DNA from 4 places in the Clavibacter zhangzhiyongii genome. Region 2 is predicted to be linked to each of the others. Evidence: predicted binding sites of a transcription regulator. Region 2 holds the regulator's gene; each other region holds the start of a gene.
What was found. Region 2 encodes HrcA, which represses chaperone genes, less so after heat shock. Its sites were predicted from a motif close to TTNGCACTCGNNNNNNNCGAGTGCNAA; they were not measured.
Positions count from the first base shown of each region.

Region 1: groL (chaperonin GroEL) is a predicted target of HrcA. The motif match lies at 4,067-4,093, and genes of this name have one in related genera.
Region 3: groES (co-chaperone GroES) is a predicted target of HrcA. The motif match lies at 2,129-2,155, and genes of this name have one in related genera.
Region 4: H9X71_RS10520 (Hsp20/alpha crystallin family protein) is a predicted target of HrcA. The motif match lies at 3,227-3,253, and genes of this name have one in related genera.

Region 1 covers NZ_CP061274.1:2,613,150-2,618,852, reverse strand. Annotated here, with positions in the region: gene H9X71_RS12360 (DsbA family protein) at 306-1,217, shown strand; tRNA gene H9X71_RS12355 (tRNA-Thr) at 1,259-1,331, shown strand; gene H9X71_RS12350 (nitroreductase family protein) at 1,331-1,933, opposite strand; gene msrB (peptide-methionine (R)-S-oxide reductase MsrB) at 1,939-2,340, opposite strand; gene H9X71_RS12340 (DUF3263 domain-containing protein) at 2,578-2,907, shown strand; gene H9X71_RS12335 (LytR C-terminal domain-containing protein) at 2,941-3,513, shown strand; gene H9X71_RS12330 (cold-shock protein) at 3,728-3,946, shown strand; gene groL (chaperonin GroEL) at 4,138-5,703, shown strand, end outside.
Region 2 covers NZ_CP061274.1:1,568,076-1,573,778, reverse strand. Annotated here, with positions in the region: gene H9X71_RS07500 (PhoH family protein) at 1-661, opposite strand, end outside; gene H9X71_RS07495 (histidine triad nucleotide-binding protein) at 648-1,007, opposite strand; gene H9X71_RS07490 (16S rRNA (uracil(1498)-N(3))-methyltransferase) at 1,036-1,788, opposite strand; gene dnaJ (molecular chaperone DnaJ) at 1,791-2,906, opposite strand; gene hrcA (heat-inducible transcriptional repressor HrcA) at 2,967-3,989, opposite strand; gene H9X71_RS07475 (DUF4870 domain-containing protein) at 4,173-4,568, shown strand; gene H9X71_RS07470 (VOC family protein) at 4,579-4,992, shown strand; gene hemW (radical SAM family heme chaperone HemW) at 5,010-5,703, opposite strand, start outside.
Region 3 covers NZ_CP061274.1:2,719,556-2,725,258, reverse strand. Annotated here, with positions in the region: gene tsaD (tRNA (adenosine(37)-N6)-threonylcarbamoyltransferase complex transferase subunit TsaD) at 1-304, shown strand, start outside; gene H9X71_RS12810 (DUF4190 domain-containing protein) at 406-810, shown strand; gene H9X71_RS12805 (THUMP-like domain-containing protein) at 894-2,096, opposite strand; gene groES (co-chaperone GroES) at 2,241-2,537, shown strand; gene rarD (EamA family transporter RarD) at 2,719-3,672, shown strand; gene H9X71_RS12790 (ABC transporter substrate-binding protein) at 3,851-5,134, shown strand; gene H9X71_RS12785 (ABC transporter ATP-binding protein) at 5,502-5,703, opposite strand, start outside.
Region 4 covers NZ_CP061274.1:2,212,750-2,218,452, forward strand. Annotated here, with positions in the region: gene H9X71_RS10495 (NmrA family NAD(P)-binding protein) at 1-106, opposite strand, end outside; gene H9X71_RS10500 (MarR family winged helix-turn-helix transcriptional regulator) at 103-738, opposite strand; gene H9X71_RS10505 (epoxide hydrolase family protein) at 831-2,000, shown strand; gene H9X71_RS10510 (SDR family oxidoreductase) at 2,017-2,709, opposite strand; gene H9X71_RS10515 (hypothetical protein) at 2,838-3,188, shown strand; gene H9X71_RS10520 (Hsp20/alpha crystallin family protein) at 3,311-3,766, shown strand; gene H9X71_RS10525 (GNAT family N-acetyltransferase) at 3,872-5,703, opposite strand, start outside.

The sequences.
Region 1 (5,703 bases), 1.0 Mb from region 2:
TCCTTCACGGGCAGGTACGTGCCCGACGATCCGTGGTGATGGATGTGATGCTCATGGCTCATCGCTGTGGGCGACGATGACCACCCGATGAGTATTGCACGGGGCCCCGTGGTCGGGAAGCCCGCCGTGGTGCGGATCGGCGGCCATTCCCCACCTGGGGAAGCAGCGCCCCGGGCCTGTATCGTCGAGGGGGCGCCGTACCCGCGCCCGCCGCGTTGGCGCTTTCCCAGACTGGCCGCCTAGAGTCCTGAGGTCGTCCGGGAGCCCGCCCGCGCCCGACTCCCCCATCCCCGGAGCGAGGATCCATGAGCAGCACGCCGCCCGCGCACGAACCGCACGGCGGTCACCGACGACGCCGGGAGGCCGCGCGCGAGAAGGCGCGGCTCAACAGGATGAAGCAGCGCCGTCGCGACGTGGCGGCACGCGGCCTCGTCCGCGGCGGCATCGCGGTCGCCCTCGTCGCGGTCGTCGTCGTCGTGGGCCTCGTCGTCCTGCAGGGCGCGCGGCCCGCCGGCCCCGGCCCCCAGAACATGGCGAGCGACGGCATCCTCATCGGCAAGGACCTCGCGGCCGCGCCCACGCAGGCCCTCGACCCCGAGCAGGATCCGGTCCCCACCCAGACCGAGGCCCAGGGCGTGGCGCACATCCGCGTCTACGTCGACTACCTCTGCACCGCGTGCAAGGAGTTCCAGGACACGAACGGCGCGCAGATGGAGGGGTGGCTGCAGTCGGGCGCCGCCACGGTGGAGATCCACCCCGTCGCCATCCTCACCAGCAAGTCGCAGGCGTACTCGCTGCGTGCGGCCAACGCCGCCGCGTGCGTCGCCGACTCCTCGCCGGACGACTTCTGGGCCTTCAACTCCGCCCTCTTCCAGGAGCAGCCCGCCGAGCAGAGCACGGGCCTCAGCGACGAGCGCATCGCCGAGCTCGCCGGGAAGGCGGGCGCCTCGTCGTCCGACGTCGCGTCGTGCATCTCCGACCAGCGCTTCCAGTCGTGGGTCAACGCCGCGACCGACCGCGTGCTCGACGGCGAGATCCCGGACTCGAACGTCGAGAAGGTCGTGGGCGCGCCGGTCATCGTGGTGGGCGATCGCCAGTACACCGGGCAGCCCGACGACGCCAAGGCCTTCGCCGCCTTCGTGCTCCAGGCCGCCGGCCAGGACGCGACGGCCACGCCCACGCCCGCTCCGTCGGAGGAGCCGACCACCGCCCCGTAGCGCGGCTCGTATGATGGATCGACGGTCCGCGAGGCCCGTCGGCCGGCCTGGCGCAATTGGTAGCGCACCGCACTTGTAATGCGGCGGTTACGGGTTCGAGTCCCGTGGCCGGCTCAGTCGAGGAGCGTGATCATCCGCTCGCCGTCGACGGTCGGGCGGGGGCCCTTGCCGTCGGGTTCGACGTCGCCGACGTACAGCCAGCCGAGCAGCTCCTCGCCGGGGCCGAGGTCGTGCATCCGCCGTACGGCGTCGCTCCGGGTCAGTCCGCCGGTGCGCCAGAAGACGCCCCAGCCCTGCTCCTCGAGGAGCAGCGTGAGCGCGTGCGCGACGCCCGCCGCGACGGCGTCCTGCTCCCAGTCCGGCACCTTGCGGCTCGGGGCGCGGCAGGCGACGACGGCCACCAGCAGGCTTGCGCGATGCGTCTTCCTCCGGTGCTTGCCGGATGCGGGATCGCCCGCGGCCTCGTCCATCGCGGCGGCCAGCCGATCGCGGGCCGCGCCGCGGATCTCGATGACGCGCCACGGGCGGAGGCTGCCGTGGTCCGCGAGGCGCGAGGCGGCCTCGACGAGCGGGACGAGGTCCTCGTGCGTCGGTGCGCCCTCGCCCACGGAGGAGCGGGAGCGCCGGCCGCGGAGCGCCGCGAGCACCGGGCCGCCCCGGGGAGCCGTGCCGGGCTCGGACGGGTCGGGGGCGCCGCCCGCCCGATGCCGCGGCACGTCGGTCACTCCGCGGTGCGGAACGACATGGAGACCGAGTTCATGCAGAACCGGTCGCCGGTGGGGGTCTGCGGCGCGTCGTCGAAGACATGGCCGAGGTGCGAGCCGCATCGCGCGCAGACGACCTCGACGCGCTTCATGCCGAGGCTCGTGTCCGTGTACAGCTTGACCGCGTCGCTCTCCTTGGGCGCGTAGAAGCTCGGCCATCCGCAGTGGGAGTCGAACTTGGTGTCGCTCGTGAACAGCTCCGCGCCGCAGGCCTTGCAGCCGTAGACGCCGGTGCGCTCCTCGTCCAGCAGCTCGCCGGTCCAGGGGCGCTCGGTGGCCTGCTGGCGCAGCACCGCGTACTCCTCGGGGGAGAGCTCCTGGCGCCACTCCTCGTCGGTCTTCTCGATCTCGTAGGCCATGGTGCGGGTCCTTTCTCGCTGGTCGATCCTAGGGGCGGCGTCCCAGCGCGCCTCCCTGGGGCAACCGCCGGGACGCCCCGCGGATTCCTCCACACGGGGAAGACGTGGCCGCGCGACGACGGGCGGGAGGGCGGCGCGGCCGGTGGACGGGCGCCGGCGCATGACACCCCGTGATGGTGCGCGGGCGTCCAGCGAGCCGCACCTAGTATGTGGGGGATGTCGGGGAAGGAGCATGCCGTGGACCACCGCGAGACGCGCTCCGCCGCCGCCCCCGCGGCGGATCGGCAGGCGACCGCCGAGCTCGACGAGCGGGCCCGCGCCGTCCTCGACTTCGAGCGAGACTGGACCCGGCACGCGGGCGCGAAGGAGGAGGCGATCCGCCAGGCCTTCGGCCTCTCGGCGACGCGCTACTACCAGCTGCTCGGCGCCCTGCTCGAGACGCGCGAGGCCCTCGCATACGATCCCCTGCTCGTGGGGCGCCTCCTGCGCCTCCGCGAGACCCGCGCCGCCGCCCGTGCGGCGCGCGCCCTGCCCTCCGGTCTCCCGCACCGTCCGACCGCGCGCTGACCCCGCGCCCCACCGAGGAGACACGAGACCGCCATGCCCTCCCACGCTCCCGACCGCTTCGACGACGTCCCCGGCGACCTGAGCCGCGTGGGCGCGCACCGCGCGCCGCGCCCTCGCCACCATCGCTTCCGCGCCTTCGCGTGGGCGGCGCTCGCGACGGGCCTGCTCGTCGCCCTCGGGGTCGTCGGCCTCTTCGTCATCGACGACCGCGTCTCGTTCACCGACATCCTGCCGAGCGACGCCGCCTCCGAGGAGGCCGCTCCCGTCGAGGCGCCGACCGCCGCGCCGACCACGGTCCCCGGCATGGTCGTGACGGTCCTCAACGGCACGAAGACCTCCGGCCTCTCGGCCCGCGCGTCGACCCTCCTCGAGAAGGCCGGCTGGAAGGTCGGATCGCGCGTCAACGCCAGCACGTCCGACATCACGGCCACGACCGTCTACTACTACGACGACGCGGACGAGGGCGCCGCACGCGGCCTCGTCGCGTCGCTGGGGGTGGGCGACGTGCAGCAGTCCGATCAGTTCCGCCCCGCGGAGGGCACGCCGGCCGCCACGGCCCCGCGGCTCACGGCGGTGCTCGGATCCGACTACGCCGCTCGCGGCTGACCTCCGCGCCGCCCGGGGCGCGTCCGTGGACGAACCGGACCGGTGATCGCCCGCCCTGGATATCGTGCTGCCTGGTCGCACGCCCGTCGCGTACCCGGTGCTGCACGCCGTACGCCACGGGGGCGTGGCGCGGGGTCGATGCAGGGCTCCGCGGCCGACCCGGGGGTGGCGGCACCGCGCTCCCGACATCGCGCAGTCGCACATGGAGAAGCACATGGCCAACGGCACCGTGAAGTGGTTCAACGGGGAGAAGGGGTTCGGGTTCATCACCGTGGACCCGGTCGACGGGGGAACCGCCCCGCAGGACGTCTTCGTCCACTACTCGGCGATCGAGATGTCCGGCTACAAGGTCCTCGAGGAGGGGCAGCGCGTCGCGTTCGAGATCGGCCAGGGGTCCAAGGGGCTGCAGGCGGAGAACGTCACGCTCGCCTGACCCCGCCCGTCCACGACGCCGTCGCCCGACCGGGCGGCGGCGTCGTGCCGTTCCCCGTCGGACCGCCGCGCCTGTGGGCGGCTCGCTTGCACTCCCTCATGGCGAGTGCCAGAATCGTCCCTGGCACTCCCTCACGGGGAGTGCTAGACGACTGCCTTTTTCCTGACGTCCGGGAGGGACGAGAGATACACATGGCTAAGATCATCGCTTTTGACGAAGAAGCCCGCCGCGGCCTCGAGCGCGGCCTGAACATCCTGGCCGACGCGGTCCGCGTGACCCTCGGCCCGCGTGGCCGCAACGTCGTCCTGGAGAAGAAGTGGGGCGCCCCCACCATCACGAACGACGGCGTGTCCATCGCCAAGGAGATCGAGCTCGACGACCCGTTCGAGAAGATCGGCGCGGAGCTCGTCAAGGAGGTCGCCAAGAAGACCGACGACGTCGCCGGCGACGGCACCACCACCGCGACCGTCCTCGCCCAGGCGCTGGTCCGCGAGGGCCTCCGCAACGTCGCCGCGGGCGCCGACCCCATCAGCCTCAAGCGCGGCATCGAGAAGGCCGTCGCGGCCGTCACGGAGGAGCTCAAGGCCGCCGCGAAGGAGATCGAGACCAAGGAGGAGATCGCCGCCACCGCGTCCATCTCCGCCGGCGACTCCACCATCGGCGCCATCATCGCCGAGGCGATCGACAAGGTCGGCAAGGAGGGCGTCGTCACCGTCGAGGAGTCGAACACCTTCGGCACCGAGCTCGAGCTCACCGAGGGCATGCGCTTCGACAAGGGCTACCTGTCGCAGTACTTCGTCACCGACCCCGAGCGCCAGGAGGCCGTGTTCGAGGACGCGTACATCCTGATCGTCAACTCGAAGATCTCGAACATCAAGGACCTGCTGCCGATCGTCGACAAGGTCATCCAGTCGGGCAAGCAGCTCCTCATCATCGCCGAGGACGTCGACGGCGAGGCCCTGGCCACGCTCGTCGTGAACAAGATCCGCGGCATCTTCAAGTCGGTCGCCGTCAAGGCCCCCGGCTTCGGCGACCGCCGCAAGGCGCAGCTGCAGGACATCGCCATCCTCTCGGGTGGCCAGGTCATCGCCGAGGAGGTCGGCCTCAAGCTCGAGAACGTCACCCTCGACCTGCTCGGCACGGCCCGCAAGGTCGTCATCACCAAGGACGAGACCACGATCGTCGACGGCGGCGGCGACGCCACCGAGATCGCGGCCCGCGTGCAGCAGATCCGCAACGAGATCTCCAACACCGACAGCGACTACGACCGCGAGAAGCTCCAGGAGCGCCTCGCGAAGCTCGCGGGCGGCGTGGCGGTCATCAAGGCCGGCGCGGCGACCGAGGTCGAGCTCAAGGAGCGCAAGCACCGCATCGAGGACGCCGTCCGCAACGCGAAGGCAGCCGTCGAGGAGGGCATCGTCGCCGGTGGTGGCGTCGCCCTCATCCAGGCCGGCAAGCTCGCGTTCGAGAAGCTCCAGCTCGAGGGCGACGAGGCGACGGGCGCGAACATCGTCCGCGTCGCGGTCGACGCTCCGCTCAAGCAGATCGCCCTCAACGCGGGCCTCGAGCCCGGCGTCGTGGCCGAGCGCGTCCGCAACCTCCCCTCGGGTCACGGCCTCAACGCCGCCACGGGCGAGTACGTCGACATGCTCGCCGCGGGCATCAACGACCCGGTGAAGGTCACGCGCTCGGCGCTGCTGAACGCCGCGTCCATCGCCGGTCTGTTCCTCACGACCGAGGCGGTCGTCGCCGACAAG
Region 2 (5,703 bases):
AGGCCATGAGCTTCGGCACGAGCTCGGGATCCATCATCTCGTTGAGCGCGTCGAACAGCGGCCGGAGGTACGGGTCGATCTTGTCGGTGAGGGAGCCGGGCAGGTAGCCGAGCCGCTCCCCCGCCTCGACGGCCGGGCGCGTGAGGATGATCCGCTCGACCTCCTTGCGCTGCAGCGCCTGCACGGCCTTGGCCATGGCGAGGTAGGTCTTGCCCGTGCCGGCGGGGCCGATGCCGAACACGATCGTGTTCTCGTCGATCGCCTGCACGTACTGCTTCTGGCCCTGCGTCTTCGGGCGGACGGTGCGGCCGCGCGACTGCACGATGGCCTCGCTCAGCACGTCGGACAGGGTCCGCGCGTCGTCCTCGCCGAGCCGCCGGGCGCTCGTCTCGATCTCCTGGGGCTCCACGTGCTGTCCGTCCTCCACCATCGTCACGACCTCGTCGATGAGCCGGCGCGCGGCGGCGACGCCGGCCCGGGTCCCGACGAGCGTGATCTCGTTGCCGCGGACCCGGACGTCGACGTCCGGGTGCTCGCGCTCGATCTGCCGGAGCAGCCGGTCCTGGGGTCCGAGCAGCCGGACCATGAGCACGCCGTCGACGGTCGCGGTCTGCTCCACGCGGTCCGCGTCGGCCGCTCCCCGCGGGTCAGAGCCCGACATGGTCCTCCTGGCCGCCGAAGCCGGCGAGCACGTGCGCGTGCACGTGGAAGACCGTCTGGCCGGCGTCCGCGCCCGTGTTGAACACGAGGCGGAACTGACCGCCCGCGCGCTCGGCGCCGATGCGCGAGGCGACCTCGACGACCTCCGCGAGGAGGTCCGGGTCGGCCGCGGCGAGCTCGACGACGTCGCGATGCGCGGCCGTCTTGGGCACCACGAGCACGTGCACGGGCGCCTTGGGGGCGATGTCCTCGAAGGCGATGACGCGGTCGGTCTCCGCGACGATCTGGGCCGGGATCTCACGGGCGACGATGCGCTCGAAGACGGTGGGCTCTCGGGTGTCGCTCATGCGCCCAGCCTACGCGGGACCCGCGACGTCACCAGCGTCCGAGGGCGGCGTTGACGAGCGCCAGCCCCGCGGGCCCGGCGGTGGACGTGCGGAGGATCCCGGAGCCGAGCGCCACGGGCACGGCGCCGGCGTCCCGGAGCGCCTCGACCTCGGCCGGGCTGATGCCGCCCTCGGGCCCGACGACGAGCAGCACGTCCGTCGCCGACCCGTCGCCCGGCACGGTCAGGTCGAGCCGCGACAGCCGAGCCTCGGCGGTCGGGTCGAGCACGAGCACGCGCGCGGTGGCGGCGAGGCGCACGAGGTCCTCGGTGGTGGCGAGCTCCTCCACCTCGGGCACGCGCGGCCGGATGGACTGCTTGACGGCCTCGCGCACGATCGCGCGCCACCGCTCCCGCCCCTTGGCGACCTTGGCGCCCTCCCAGCGGGAGACGGAGCGCTGTGCCTGCCACGGGATCACGGCGTCGACGCCCAGCTCGGTCGCGGCCTGCACGGCCAGCTCGTCGCGGTCGCCCTTGGCGAGCGCCTGCACGAGGACCACGCGCGGCGACGGCTCCGGGTGCGCCTCGACCGATCCGACGCGGAGCTCCAGGCGCTGGGCGTCCGCCGACGTCACGGTGCACGACGCGACGGTGCCGCGCCCGTCGCCGACGAGGAGCGCCTCCCCCGCGCGCACGCGGCTCACGGTCACGGCGTGCCGCGCCTCCTGCCCGGTGAGCACGATGACGCGGTCGACCGCGAGGCCGCTCGCGCCCATGTCGTCGGCGAGGTAGAAGTGCGCCACGGTCAGACGTTGAGGAAGCGGTCGCGGAGCTTCTGGAACAGGCCCTGCTGGAAGTGCGCGAGGTGCGGGGCCGGCGCCTTGTTGCGCTTCGCGAACTGCTGGATGAGGTCGCGCTCCCTGTGGTCGAGCTTCTGCGGGGTGACCACCTGGATGCCGATCTTCAGGTCGCCGCGGCCGGAGCCCCGGAGCTTCGTGACGCCGCGCCCGCGCACCGTGATGATCTCGGCGCTCTGGATGCCGGGGCGGAGCTCGAGGTCGACGTCGCCGTCGAGCGCCTCGATGTGCGCGTCGCTGCCGAGGATCGCGTCGACCATGCTCACCTCGACGGTCGCGAGCAGGTCGTCGCCGTTGCGGCTGAAGACGTCGTGGTGCGCCACCTTGATCTCGAGGTAGAGGTCGCCGTTCGGGCCGCCCGCGGGGCCGACCTCGCCGGAGCCCGGCATCTGGAGGCGGAGCCCCGTGTCGACGCCGGCCGGGATGTCGACCGGCACCGTGCGGCGCGCGCGCACGCGGCCCTGGCCGGCGCACGTGGGGCACGGGTGCGGGATGACGGTGCCGTAGCCGCGGCAGGTGCCGCAGGGGCTCGACGTCATGACGTTGCCGAGGAGCGAGCGCACCTGGCGCTGGATGCTGCCGGAGCCGCGGCAGATGTCGCACGTGACGGCGCTCGTGCCGGGCTGCGCGCAGGATCCGTGGCACGTGTCGCACACGACGGCCGTGTCGATCTCGAGGTCGCGGTGCACCCCGAAGATGACCTCCTCGAGCTCGACCTCGACGCGGAGCAGCGCGTCCTGGCCGCGCTCCTGGCGCGAGCGCGGACCGCGCCCGCCGCCGCCCTGCTGGCCGCCGAAGAACGTCTCGAAGATGTCGCCGAAGCCGCCGAACCCCTGCCCGCCCTGGCCGCCGAACCCGGCCTGCGGGCCGAGGTCGTACTGCTGGCGCTGCTGCGGGTCGGAGAGCACGTCGTACGCGTGCGTCACGAGCTTGAAGCGCTCGGCCGCGTCGGGGGCGTCGTTGACGTCCGGGTGGAGCTGGCGCGCCTGCTTGCGGTACGCCTTCTTGATCTCCTCTGGCGTCGCCTCGCGGCTCACGCCGAGTACTTCGTAGTGGTCAGCCACGTCGGGCCCTTCGGTGGTGATGGTCGTGGGGAACAGGGGCGGTGCGCCGGCGCGGGGCCGTCACCGCTCCTCGAGCAGGCGCGAGAGGTAGCGCGCGACCGCGCGCACCGACGCCATGTTGGTGGAGTAGTCCATGCGGGTCGGCCCCAGCACGCCGAGGCGCGCGAGCACGCCGCCGGACGAGCTGTAGCCGCTGGTGAGCACGCTCGTCTCGCCGAGGCCGAACGGGGCGTTCTCCCGGCCGATGCTCACCGAGACGCCGTGCTGATCGGCCTCCATCTCGCCGAGCAGCCGCAGCAGCACCACCTGCTCCTCGATGGCCTCGAGGACGGGCGAGATGCTGCCGGGGAAGTCGCGCTCGGTGCGGGCGAGGTTCGCGGATCCGGCGAGCAGCAGCCGCTCCTGCCGGTTCGCCAGCACCTGCTCGACGAGCGTGCCGGCGAGGGCGGAGGCGGCCTGGCGCTGGTCGGGCTCGACCTCGTCGGACAGCGTCTCGAGCCGCGTCGCCGCCTCCGCGAGCCCGAGGCCGCCGACGACCTGGTTGATGCGCGTGCGCATGCGGGCGAGGAACGCGTCGTCCGGATCCCCCGCCAGCTCGACGACGCGCTGCTCCACGCGACCCGTGTCGGTGATGAGCACCGTGAGGACGCGCGTGGTCGACAGCGGCACGAGCTCGACGTGCTTCACGTGGCTCGTCGCGAGCGACGGGTACTGCACGAGCGCGACCTGGTTGGTGAGCTGCGCGAGGAGGCGCACGGTGCGGGCGAGCACGTCGTCGAGGTCGACGGACTCCCCGAGGAACACGTGGATGGCCTGGCGCTGCGCCGAGGTGAGGGGGCGGACGTCGGCCAGCTGGTCGACGAAGAGGCGGTAGCCCTTGTCCGTGGGCACGCGGCCCGACGAGGTGTGCGGCGCCGCGATCAGCTCCTCCTCCTCGAGGAGGGCCATGTCGTTGCGGATGGTGGCCGCCGAGACGCCGAACGCGTGGCGCTCGACGATGGACTTGGACCCCACGGGCTCGCGGCTGGACACGTAGTCCTGCACGATCACCCGGAGGACGTCGAGTCCGCGTTCCGAGACCATGGCGCTCCCTCCTGGCACTCACCGTCGCTGACTGCCAATCGTACCGCGCGTCCGGGCCCGGTCGGCATTGCCGGTCGCGCGTCGACGGCGGTAGCGTGGGACGGCCCGGCGACGCCCGGCCCACCCACGATCCACCGCGGTCCGCCGGCACCCGGCGACGGCCGCGCACCGAGAGGCACCGCGATGTCCGCACCCGACTCCCACCCCTACGGCGCCCCGGCCCCGCTGACGCCGAGCGAGGACCGCCTGTGGGCGTCGCTGACGCACTTCCTCGCGATCCTCATCGTCCCGTCGTTCATCGTCTGGCTCGTGTTCCGCGAGCGCGGCCGCTTCACCGACCAGGAGGGCAAGGAGGCGACGAACTGGACGATCAACGTCGCCGGTGCGCTCGTCATCCTCAACGTGCTGCAGGCCGTCTTCATCGTCATCCCGTTCCTCGGGATCCTGCTCAACCTGCTCCTCGGCCTCGTGATCTTCGCCGTGGTCGTCGTCAACATCGTGTTCGCGATCATCGGCGGCGCGCGCGTGCAGAGCGGCCGGCCGTACCGCTACCCGCTCAACATCCGGTGGATCAAGTAGGCGGTCGACCATGAGCGCGAGGATCCGGCACGTCGCCATCGACTGCCGCGACCCGCACGCGCTGTCCCTCTTCTGGGCGGGCGTCACCGGCTTCGAGGAGGACCCCGACGAGCCGAACCGGCCCGGCGACGACGCCGCGTGGCTGGGCGACCCGGTCTCGGGGCTCGGCATCATCCTGCAGCGCTCCGACGCCCCGAAGGCCGCGAAGAACCGCGTCCACCTCGACCTCGCGCCCGACGACCGGACGCGCGACGAGGAGGTCGAGCGCGTGCTCGCGCTCGGCGCGGCGCTCGTGGCCGACCGGCGCGACGCCGACGGCAGCGGCTGGGTCGTGCTCGCGGATCCCGAGGGCAACGAGTTCTGCGTCGAGCGCAGCGACCTCGAGCGCGAGGCCGGCGACGACGTGGGCGCCGTCGTCCTCTGACGTCCCGCGGGCGGCGTTCAGTCCTCGAGCAGCCGCCGCACGACCGCGTCGGCGAGCAGGCGCCCCTGCAGGGTCAGGACGAGCGTGCCCGCGAGCGCGGCGCGCGGATCCACGAGCCCGTCCGCGATGAGCCCCGCCACCTGTCGGCGGCCCTCCGCGGTGAGCGTCGGGATCGCGAGCCCGTCGCGGATGCGCGCGCCGAGCAGCACGCGCTCCACCTCGCGCGTCGCGTCGTCGAGCGTCTCGCGGCCCGCGCCCGGGGACGCCCCGGCGAGCACGCGGTCGGCGTACGCGGCCGGGTGCTTGACGTTCCACCAGCGCACGCCGCCGACGTGGCTGTGCGCGCCCGGTCCGACGCCCCACCAGTCGTGGCCCTGCCAGTAGGCGAGGTTGTGGCGGCTGCGGCGACCGCCGCGCGCCCAGTTGCTCACCTCGTACCACTCGTAGCCGGCCTCGCCGAGCATCCGGTCGGCGAGCTCGTACATGTCGGCCTGGAGGTCCTCGTCGGGCTCGGGCACCTCGCCGCGGCGGATCTGCCGCGCGAGCTTCGTGCCGGGCTCGACGATGAGCGCGTAGGCGGAGAGGTGGTCGGGCTCCTGCGCGATCGCCTGCTCCAGCGAGGCGCGCCAGTCGTCGATGGTCTCCCCCGGCGTGCCGTAGATGAGGTCGAGGCTCACCTCGAGGCCGGCGGCCCGGGCACCCCGGACGACG
Region 3 (5,703 bases), 1.2 Mb from region 2:
CTTCCGCGAGGCCGTCGTCGACGTGCTGCTCACCAAGGCCGTCGCCGCGTGCGTCGACCACGGGATCCCGCGCCTGCTCCTCGGCGGCGGCGTGGTCGCGAACGCGCGCGTCCGCGAGCTCGCGGCCGAGCGGTGCCGGGCCGCGGGGATCGAGCTGCGGATCCCGCCCCTGTCGCTGTGCACCGACAACGGCGCGATGATCGCGGCCCTCGGCGCCCGCCTCATCGAGTCCGGCCGGGCGCCGTCGGGCCTCGCCTTCGGCGCCGACTCGACCCTGCCCGTCACCGTCGTCCAGGTCGGCTGACCCTCGCCCTCGTCGCGCGGCCCCCGTCCGGGGACAATTCCGCGTGCCTCGGAATCTGGAGCGCGATGCACGGTATGTTCCCAGGGACGAAAGGAACGACAATGACCGATCCGCAGAACCCGGACCGCTCCTCCGACGACTTCCCGCCCGCACCCGGCCAGCCGTCCTACCCGGCGGCCCCCGCTGCGGGATCCGGCTCGCCGTACGCGGCGCCCTACCAGCCCGGCCAGGGCGGTGCGCCGGTCTCCAAGGGCCTCAGCATCACGTCCATGGTCCTCGGCATCGTGTCCGTGGTGACGATCCTCTTCTGGTTCCTCTCCGCCCCGCTCGGCATCGCCGCGATCGTGACCGGCATCCTCGGGCGCAAGCGCAACCCCGACGCCAAGGGCTTCTGGCTCACCGGCATCATCACCGGCATCGTGGGCCTGGTGCTCGCCGTCGGCCTCGCCATCGTCGGCTTCATCGCGCTGGCCGCGCTGCAGGAGCAGGGCTACACCACGCAGTAGCTCGACCCGCACCACGATGACGCGGCCGTCCCCTCGGGGGCGGCCGCGTCGTCGCGTCCGGGGCCGCGCGGGCCCCGACGGCCTCAGCCCGCGTCGACCGCGTGCCGGTCCGCGAGGATCGCCACCCGCCGGCCGCCGACGCGCGTCGCGATGAGCGTCGCCGAGCCCTCGCCCTTCAGCTGCAGCCGCGTGCGCAGCCGGGCCGGATCCACGTCGACGCCGCGCTTCTTGATCTCCAGCGTGCCGATGCCGCGCGCCCGCAGCTCGCGCTTCAGCCGCTGCTCGTCGAGCGGCAGCACCTCGCGCACGCGGAACCCGCGCGCGAAGGGCGTCGCCTCCTCGCGGTCGGACGTGATCCACGCGATGCCCTCGCCGACCATGCGCCCGTCGAGCGACCGCGCGACGTCGCCGATGAGCCGCGCGCGGATGACCGCGCCGTCCGGCTCGTACAGGTGCGCGCCCAGCTCGCCGAGCTCCGCGTCCTCGCTGTCGGCCGCGGAGGTCAGCTCCGCGGAGGATCCGCCGCTGATCACGAGAGCGGCCCGCCCCACGCCGTCGCGCCGGGTGGGCCCGAACCACAGGCCCATCTCGACGGCCTGCCCGTCGACCGACACCCACTGCGCCTCGGCGTCCGCGGGGATGAGGTCGCGGTCGAGGCCCGGCCCGAGCTTGATCCCGGCCGCCCGGCCAGCCGCGAGCGCGAACGCCGCGGAGAGCGTGGGGGAGTAGGCCTCCGGGTCGGAGATGCGCCGGGTCGACGCGTGCCCGTCGGTGCGTCGCGCGGGGTCCAGGTAGATGCCGTCCACGCGCCCGGCGTCGAACGCCTCGGCCGTGCCCTGCTCGACCTCCGCCTCGGGGAACGGCGCGAGGTTCCAGCCGGCGACGGCCGCGGTCACCTCGTCGCGCTCGACGGCCGTGACGCGGATCCCGATGGCCGCCATCGCCATCGCGTCCCCGCCGATGCCGCAGCCGAGGTCGGCGACGTGCGCGACGCCGGCCTGCTGGAACCGGCCCGCGTGCTGCGCCGCCACCGCCAGCCGGGTGGCCTGCTCGAGCCCGGCCTCGGTGAAGAGCATGCGCTCGGCGAAGTCGCCGAACTTGACGCGCGCGCGGGCACGCAGGCGAGCCTGCGTGAGCACCGCGCTCACGAGCGCGGGGGAGTGGCCCTCGCCGCGCAGCGCGCTCACGACGCGCACCATGTCGTCGCCCGGCCGGGGCTCGGGCAGGGAGTCGAGCAGGCGGAGCCCCTCGAGCGACAGCACCTCGCGGAGGTCGGTCTGATCCATCCGCCCACCGTACCGGGGCGCCTCCCCACGGATTGGCACTCGCGTTGCGCGAGTGCAAGCGCGGCCCGTAGAATCTCACCTGGCACTCTCCCCGGGGGATTGCCAATCAGTCTTGTCCCGTAAGTGAGAAGGAAGAGGTCAACCGTGTCGGTCTCCATCAAGCCGCTCGAGGATCGCATCGTCATCCAGCAGGTCGAAGCCGAGCAGACCACCGCGTCTGGTCTGGTCATCCCCGACACCGCCAAGGAGAAGCCCCAGGAGGGCGAGGTCGTGGCCGTGGGCCCCGGCCGCATCGACGACAACGGCAACCGCGTCCCGCTCGACGTCGCCGTGGGCGACAAGGTCATCTACTCCAAGTACGGCGGAACCGAGGTCAAGTACGACGGCCAGGACCTCCTCGTCCTCTCCGCGCGCGACGTGCTCGCCGTCATCGAGCGCTGACGCTCCGCGCCGCAGCACCACAGCACCTCCGAGAGCCCGGCCGATCCGTTCGGCCGGGCTCTCGTGCGTCCACGCGCATCCGGCATCGCGTCCGCATCGCGTCCGCAGGGCGGCCCGTGCGCCGCGGCCTCCCGCCCGGCACCCGGGTCCCGCGCGCCCGCCGCGGCGCTAGCCTCGTGAGGTGACGCGCCCCGCCCCGGAGACCTCGACCCGCACCGGCCTGATCGCCGCCGTCGGCGCGTACGGGCTGTGGGGCGTCCTCCCCGTCTTCTTCCTCCTGCTCGTGCCTGCGGGCGCGTTCGAGATCGTCGGCTGGCGCATCCTGTTCTCGCTCGTCGTCTGCGCGCTCGTCATCACGCTCACGCGTCGGTGGCCGCGCCTCGTCGCGATCGCCCGGCAGCCCCGCCTGCTGTTCGGCCTGGGCCTCGCCGGCCACCTGATCCTCGTCAACTGGACCGTCTACGTCTACGGCACGCTCTCCGGCCACGTCGTCGAGACCGCCCTCGGCTACTTCATCAACCCCATCGTCACGGTGCTGCTCGGCGTGATCCTCCTGCGCGAGCGCCTGCGTCCGCTCCAGTGGACGGCCGTCGGCCTGTCCGCGGTCGCGGTGGCCGTCATCGCCGTCGGCTACGGCCAGCTGCCGTGGGTCTCGCTGGCCCTCGCCGGGTCCTTCGGCCTCTACGGCCTCGTGAAGAAGCGCGTCAGCGGGGGAGCGGACGCGCTGTCCGGCCTCGCGCTCGAGACCGCGTGGCTCGTGCCCGCGGCCACCGTCATGCTCGTGATCACGGGCGCGGGCGCCGGCCTCACCATCGGCACGGTCTCCCTCGAGCACACGCTGCTGCTCGTGAGCACCGGCGTCGTGACGGCCGGCCCGCTCCTCCTCTTCGGGTTCGCGGCCGGCCGCCTGCCGCTGTCCGTGATCGGCCTCACCCAGTACCTGGCGCCGCTGCTGCAGTTCGCGTTCGGGGTGTTCGTGATGCACGAGGCAATGCCCCCGGAGCGCTGGACCGGATTCGCGATCGTGTGGGCGGCGCTCGTCCTCCTCACGATCGACATGCTCCGGAACGCGCGCCGCCCGGCTCCGCGCCTGCCGGTCGCGCAGAGGGATCCGGCGGTCGCCCGGGGGATCTGATGCGGATCCCGTCGCGCATTCCGCGAATGGTAACGATCAGGTCGCGTTACACGACGGAAATGCCGATGCATTGTGCCCGTCTCATCCGCGCCATAGGGTCGCACCAGGCGAGGCGCGCATTCGCGTGCCTCATGCACCACATTCCCGAGCGTCACCACACACATCCATAAGGAGCACCATGAGCGCATTCGGCAGGGTCTCGACCTCCCGCTCACGATCCGCCCGCACCGCCCTCAGCGCCGTCACCGTCGCGGTGGCCGGCGCCCTCGTCCTCGCCGGCTGCTCCGGCGGCGGCGGGAGCACGGGGGGCACGACGGCCGACGGCGGCCTCGAGCTCAAGGTCGGCACGATCCTCCCCCAGACGGGCACCCTCGCGGTCCTCGGCCCGCCCGAGTTCGCGGGCGTGCACCTCGCCGAGCAGGACATCAACGACGCCAAGGCCGGCATCACGGTGACCGCCACGGACAAGGACTCGGGCGACACCACGACCGACATCGCGAGCCAGTCGGCCACGTCGCTCATCGCGGACGGCAACACGGCCATCATCGGCGCCGCGTCCTCCGGCGTCTCGAAGACCTTCATCGACCAGGTCACGCAGGCCGGCGTCGTGCAGCTCTCGCCGGCGAACACCTCGCCCGACTTCACGGACTACGCGGACGACGGCTACTTCTGGCGCACCGCCCCCTCGGACGTGCTCCAGGGCCGCATCCTCGGCAACAAGATCCTGCAGGACGGCAAGACCAACGTCTCGATCCTCTACATGAACGACGCCTACGGCACGGGCCTCGAGGAGAACATCAAGAAGACGCTCGAGGCCGGCGGCGCGAGCATCGCGGCCGAGGAGGTCTTCGAGCCCTCCGCAACCGACTTCAACAGCGCCATCACCTCGGTGCTCGCCCCGAACCCCGACGCCCTGGTCGTCATCTCGTTCGACGAGATCAAGACCATCGCCGACCAGCTCGCGTCCAAGGGCTTCGACTTCAACAACCTCTACGGCACGGACGGCAACTACGGCGTCATCACCGAGGAGGACACCAACGTCGACATCGCGGGCGCGCAGTTCACGAACCCCGGCGTCGAGGCCAAGTCCGACTTCCAGGACCGCCTGCAGGCCATGGTCAAGGAGGACGGCGACCCCGCCCTCACGGTCTTCAGCTACTCGGCCGAGTCGTACGACGGCACCGTGCTCCTCGCGCTCGCCGCGCTCCAGGGCAAGGCGACCGACGGCGCGACCCTCAAGGAGAACCTGCAGTCGGTCTCCGAGGGCGGCACCAAGTGCGAGACCTTCGCCGACTGCGCGAAGCTGATCGCCGACGGCACCGACGTCGACTACGACGGCCTCTCCGGCCCGATCACGTTCGATGAGAACGGCGACCCGACCGAGGCGTACGTCTCCGTCTACAAGTACGGCGAGGGCAACACGCGCACCTTCTCCGAGCAGGTCTACGGCAAGCTCGACTAGCACCCGCACCACGCACGCCCGAGGGCCCGGTCCGCATGGACCGGGCCCTTCGGCGTGCCCGGGGGATCCGGGTGGCGGGCGCTCAGCGGATCCCACGAGCGCGGGGCGGGCAGGGCGGGCACGGTGGGCACCGTGGGCCGTGGGCGGAGGCTCGTGGGCTGTGGGCTGTGGGCTGTGGGCTGCGCGCGGTGGGCGGTGGGCCGTCTGCCGTCTGCCGCCCCACGGGGCTCCTCCGCCGCCCGTCACGCCTTCGCTCCTCCGCCGTCGCCCTCACCGCGGGGACGCCGCACGGGACCGGCTCCGTCCCGTGCACGACGACGCGGCACCCCCGAGGGGATGCCGCGTCGTGGTGGTGCCGGGACCGGGATCAGGGCTGGGGCGCCGCCTTGGCCTTCTCCTGGTCGGCCGCGAGCGTGCCGAGGTACAGCTCGATGACCTTCGGGTCGTTCATGAGCTCGCGCCCGCGGCCCTCGTACGCGTCCTTGCCCTGGTCGAGCACGTAGCCGCGGTCGCAGATCTGCAGGGCGCGTCGGGCGTTCTGCTCCACGATCATCACGGAGACGCCCGCG
Region 4 (5,703 bases), 640 kb from region 2:
CCGCGAGCAGCTCGCGGACGATGCGGCGGCCGAGGTCGCCGGTCGCGCCGGCGACGACGACGGGGGCGGATCCGGATGCGGGGGAAGCGGGGATCGGGGTGCTCATGCGGGTTCTCCATCTCGGGTGGTGCGGCGCGCCGAGCGGCGCGAGCGGTGGGGGGCGGCGACGGGCTGCTCGAGGCGCGCGGCGTCGGGCTCGTCGGCGGCGGAGGTCGCGGCGGCGGACGCCGCGTCGGGGGCCTCGCCGATGCCGAGCGCGACGCGGGCGAGGAGGCGCCGGAGGGCGGTGCGCTCGTCGGGCGCGAGGTCGCGCATCAGGGCGTCCTCCACCTCGCCGAGCGCGACGCGGGCCGTGGCCAGGAGGGCGCGCCCGGCATCGGTCGGGAGGACCTGGCGGATCCGCCGGTCGCGCGGGTGCGGCTGCCGCTCGACGTGCCCGCCCTCGGCGAGCGCGTCGATCACGTAGGTCATCTGCGTCTTGTCGATGCCGAGGCGCTGCGCCAGCGCGAGCTGCGACGACGGCTCCTCCGTGGTGATCGCGACGAGCACCTGGTACCCGCGCGGGCCGCCCGGCACGTCGGCCACGGCGGTCTGCGCGGTGCGCGCGAAGCCCTGGTAGACGGCCTGGATGGACCAGCCGAACTGCGTCTCGATGCCGCCGGAGCCCCAGTCGATGCCGGAGGCGTCCTCGTCGGGGTCGACGCGGTCGTGGGCGCGGGTCACGGCGGAGGAGGTCATGCCGAGATCGTATCCGACTTTTATCGTCTTGTGCGAAGATCATCTCTTAGCGCAGGCATCGGCTGCGCCCCACGACCCGATCGGAGCCGCGCATGCCCGCCATCACCCCCTTCCGCCTCGACGTCCCCGAGGCCGACCTCGACGACCTCCGCCGCCGCCTCCTCGCCACGCGCTGGCCCGAGCCCGAGACCGTCGACGACACCTCGCAGGGACCGCAGCTCGCGCGCATGCGGCGGCTCGTCGACCGCTGGGTCGACGGATACGACTGGCGCCGCACCGAGGAGCTCCTCAACGGGTGGGGGCAGCACACGACCGAGATCGACGGGCTGGGGATCCACTTCCTGCACGTCCGCTCCCCCGAGCCGGGCGCGCGCCCGCTGATCCTCACGCACGGCTGGCCGGGCTCGGTGCTGGAGTTCCGGCACGCGGTCGGGCCCCTCACCGATCCGGTCGCGCACGGCGGATCCGCGGAGGACGCCTTCCACGTCGTCCTCCCGAGCCTCCCCGGCTTCGGCTTCTCCGGGAAGCCGACCGGCACCGGCTGGGGCGCGCGCCGCACCGCCCGCGCGTGGGCCGAGCTCATGCGCCGGCTCGGCTACGAGGCCTGGTACGCGCAGGGCGGCGACCTCGGCGCGACCGTCACGTCCGAGCTCGCGGCGCTCGAGGCCCGGGAGGGCATCGGGCTCCGCGGGATCCACCTCAACATGGCGACCTTCATGCCGACGGACGACGAGATGCGCGACGCCACCGACGAGGAGCGGCGGATGATGGCGGAGACCGGGCACTACCGGCAGCAGCTGTCCGGCTACTCGCAGATGATGTCGACCCGGCCGCAGACCGTCGGCTACGCGCTCCAGGACTCCCCCGCGGGACTCGCCGCGTGGATCCACGCCATGTTCCAGGACGTCGGCGGATCCCACGACGAGCACGGCGACGCCGAGGCGCTCTTCCCGCTCGACGAGATCCTCGACGACGTGATGCTGTACTGGCTGCCCGGCACGGCGGCCTCCGCGGCGCGCTTCTACTGGGAGTCGGCGCAGGTCGGCTGGGCGACGCCCGGCACGGTCGACGAGCCGATCACGGTGCCGACGGGCCTCAGCATCATGCCGGGCGAGTACGTGCGCCGCTCGCGCCGCTGGGCGGAGCGCCGGTACGCGGACCTCGTGCTCTTCCACGAGGTCGAGCGCGGCGGGCACTTCGCGCTGCTCGAGCAGCCGGGGCCGCTGGTGGACGACATCCGGGCGACGTTCCGCGGGCGCTGAGCCGCGACCCGACGGCTCAGCCCCCGAACGGCCGCAGCGACACCGACTCGACCGTGCCGTCGCGCGTCTGGTCGACGACGAGCCGCACGGCGCGCGCGACGGACGCCGGCTCGAGGTACCGCGTCTCGTCGTACTCGCCGCCCTCCTTGGCGCGGAGCTCGCGCTGCATGTCGGTCGCGACGCGGCCCGGGTGCACGCTCGAGACGCGCACGCCGTGCGGGCGCTCCTCCTCGCGGAGGGCGTCGCCGAGGGCGCGCAGGGCGAACTTGGATCCCGCGTAGACGCCGCCCGTGGGGTTCGCCGTGAAGCCGGATCCGGAGTTGACGAGCACGACCTGCCCGCCGGCTGCCCGGAGCGCGGGCAGGAGCGCGCGGGTGACATCGGCGACCGCGAAGACGTTGACCTCGAACACGCGGCGCCACTCCTCGACGGGCGTCCGGTCGACGGCGTCGCCGCCGATCACGCCGGCCGAGTGCACGAGCACGTCGAGGCGGTCGAGGTCGGGCACGAGGTCGGCGAGGCCGCCCGCGGCGAGGTCGGCGGCCCAGCCGACGGCGTCCGGCAGCGCGGCGGCGAGGGCGTCCACGGCGTCGCGGTCACGGCCGTGCACGATGACGCGATGGGTGCGGCCGAGGTCCTGGGCGACGGCGCGGCCGATGCCGCGGGTGGCCCCCGTGACGAGGGCGACGGGGCGGGCGGTGTCGGACATGGATCCTCCTGGGTCGCGGTCCTCCAGGCTACCGACGGCATCCTGCCACCCGTCCGGCGCTGCCGGGGGCATGACGTAGCGTGAAGGGGTCCGCCGCCGAGCGGCCCGCCGCCCGAGAGGATCCGCCCGTGCACGCCCGCTTCCCCGCCAGCCTCGAGGTGCTGCGCCAGGAGGCCCGCGACGAGCTGGACGCCGTGATCGAGCACCGCTGCCGGAACGGCGACGACCCATGGGAGGTCATCCCGCAGCTGCCGACCGTGGACGAGCACGTGGTGGCGACCCTCCGCCAGGACGCGCTCGAGGCCGACGGGATGGCGGAGGAGCTCGCCCGCGTGCGGCACCCGTCGACCGCGCCGGGAGTCGTCGCGCGCTTCGAGTACCGGCTGCTGCGCGGGATCGCGCTGGAGCACCCGGACCTCTCGCGCGCCGTCTGGACCCTCATCGGCCGCATGGAGCGCGACCTCCGCCGACGCGCTTGAAGAGGTGGTCAGGCCGACATTCGCCCTCGGCGAACGGCTTGGCACTCGCCTGCCCCGAGTGCTAATCTCGACGTAGTTGAGCCGAGGGGGCTCAACCCCACAGATCATCAGAGGAGTCGAGCATGAACATGACCTTCGATCCGTTCCGCGAGCTGGACCGCGCCATGGGCGCCCTGGCCGAGACCCGCCAGGCGAACCGGCCGATGCCCATCGACCTGCACCGCGAGGGCGACACCTACGTGCTGGCCGCCGACCTCCCGGGCATCGACCCGGGCTCGGTCGACATCGACGTGGACGGCCAGCTGCTGACCATCCGCGCCGAGCGCACCCTCGCCGGCGATCAGAACGTCCGCTGGCTCACGCGCGAGCGCGTCGCCGGCACGTTCCTCCGCCAGCTGACGCTCGGCCAGGGCATCGACACCGAGCGCATCTCGGCGCACTACGCCAACGGCGTGCTGAGCGTCACCATCCCGGTGAGCGAGCGGGCGAAGCCGCGCAAGATCGCGGTCACGTCCGACGAGCCGCAGGGCCAGGAGGGCCGCACGCTGACGGTGGAGCAGGGCGCGAGCGCGAGCTGATCCACCGGGCGCCCGCGCGGCGCCGCCACGACGAGGAGCCGTCGTCCGCACCAGCGGGCGGCGGCTCCTCGCACGTCCGGGCGCGCACCCGGCCGGCCCGTCGCGTCAGCCGATGCGCGGCCGCAGACCCCGGTGGATCGCGAGCGGGTTGCGCAGCGACCCGTGGACCTGCATCACCGGCGCCTGCAGGTCGACCATGCGCCGGTTGTCGCGCAGCTGCAGCCGGTTGAGGCACGAGCGGTCGAACGACGGCGTGAACAGGTCGAAGCGGGCGATGGCCTCGGCGAGCTCCGGGTGGGCGCGCTCGTGGTCGGCGAGCGCCTCCGCCGCCACGCGCCACAGGCCGTCGGGGCGGAGGTCGTCGCGGTCCTCGACGAGCGCCGCGGCGAAGCGGAGGAAGCCGTCCATCACGTCGGTGAAGACCGTGAGGGTGCGCTCGTCCTCGGGGAAGTCGAGACGGATCCGCCGCACGTCATCCGGCAGCTCGCGCTCCATGTCGAAGAGGGCGACCTCCTCGGCGATGTCCTTCATCAGCACGCGGACGACGACGTGGTCGCGCAGGACGAGGATCACGTTCTCGCCGTGCGGCATGAACGCGAGGTCGTGCGCGAGGAGCGCGTGCGCGAGGGGCACGAGGTACGCGTCGAGCCAGCGGCGGATCCACGCGGCCGCGCCGATCCCGGACGCGTCGATGAGCGCGCCCAGCACGCTCGCCCCCTGCGCGTCGACGTGGAGCAGGCTCGTCATGCTCATCAGCCGCTCGCCCTCCGCGAGGCCCGGCACGGGCGACTCCCGCCAGAGCGCGGACAGCATCTTCCCGTGGGGGTGCCCGGGCGGCAGGGCGGAGTCGACGCGGGCGTCCCGGACGCCGACGGACGCGACCTCGCGGAGGATCCCGAACCCGAGCCGCGCGAACTCCGCGTCGCCCTCGACGAGCGCGTGCACCCAGTCGTTGATGGCCGGGGTCACGGCCATGTAGGCCGGGGACAGCCCGCGCGTGAACCCCATGTTGAGGATCGAGAGCGAGGTCTTCACGTAGCACCGCTCCGGGCTCGTGCGGTTGGCCCAGGTGCGGATGGACTGCTGGGCGCCGTACTCGTCGTCGCCCGTGCCGAGGAGCACGATGTCGCGGGTGGCGACGAGACCGGCGAAGGTCACCGTCACGACGTTCTCCCACTGCCAGGGGTGCACCGGCACGAGCACGCGATCCGCCGGGTCGACGCCGAGATCGGCCATGCGGGCGCGGAACCGGTCGCGGACGATGAGGCCGAGCTCCGCGTCGAGGAACGCCTCCCGGTCGAGGCCCTCGACGCCGGCGAAGTGCGCGAGGCGCTCGTGCACGGCGAGCCACAGGATCCGCACGTCCTCCCCCGCCTCGGGCGCGTACCGGTCGTGGTCGTCGAGGTCGAAGCCGATGCGGCCGTTGGTCGCGACGAAGCAGGGGTGGCCCTCGTCCATCGTCGACTCCACCTCGGCGTAGGACGCGGTGAGGAGGCCGCGCGCGTCGGGCACGTCGCGCAGGCGCGAGAACGCGGCGGCGGAGAGCGTGCTCTGGATCTCGTCGAGGTAGACGGGCAGGACCTCGTCGGTGATGCCGAGCCGGTCGCGGAGGTCGAGCACGAGGTCGACGGCGTCGAGCGCCGCGGGCTCCCCGTCGACCGTGCGGCGGATGCTCGCCTCGTCGACGTCCCAGTGGTCGAGCTCGAGGATGCGGGCGCGGTAGGCGTACGCACTCCGGCCGTCGGCGCTGGCGACGCGGAACCGGGCCCAGCTCCGCGGGTCGTGCGGGATCCGGGGCTCGCCGGGCGCCCGCGGCGGATCCACGCGCTCGGGCTCGATGAGCAGCTCGTGCGCGAACTCGGCGAGCGCCTTCCGCACGAGGTGGCGGGTGGCGGCGGCCCAGGCGTCGGGCCGGAGGTGGTCGGCACGGTGGACCC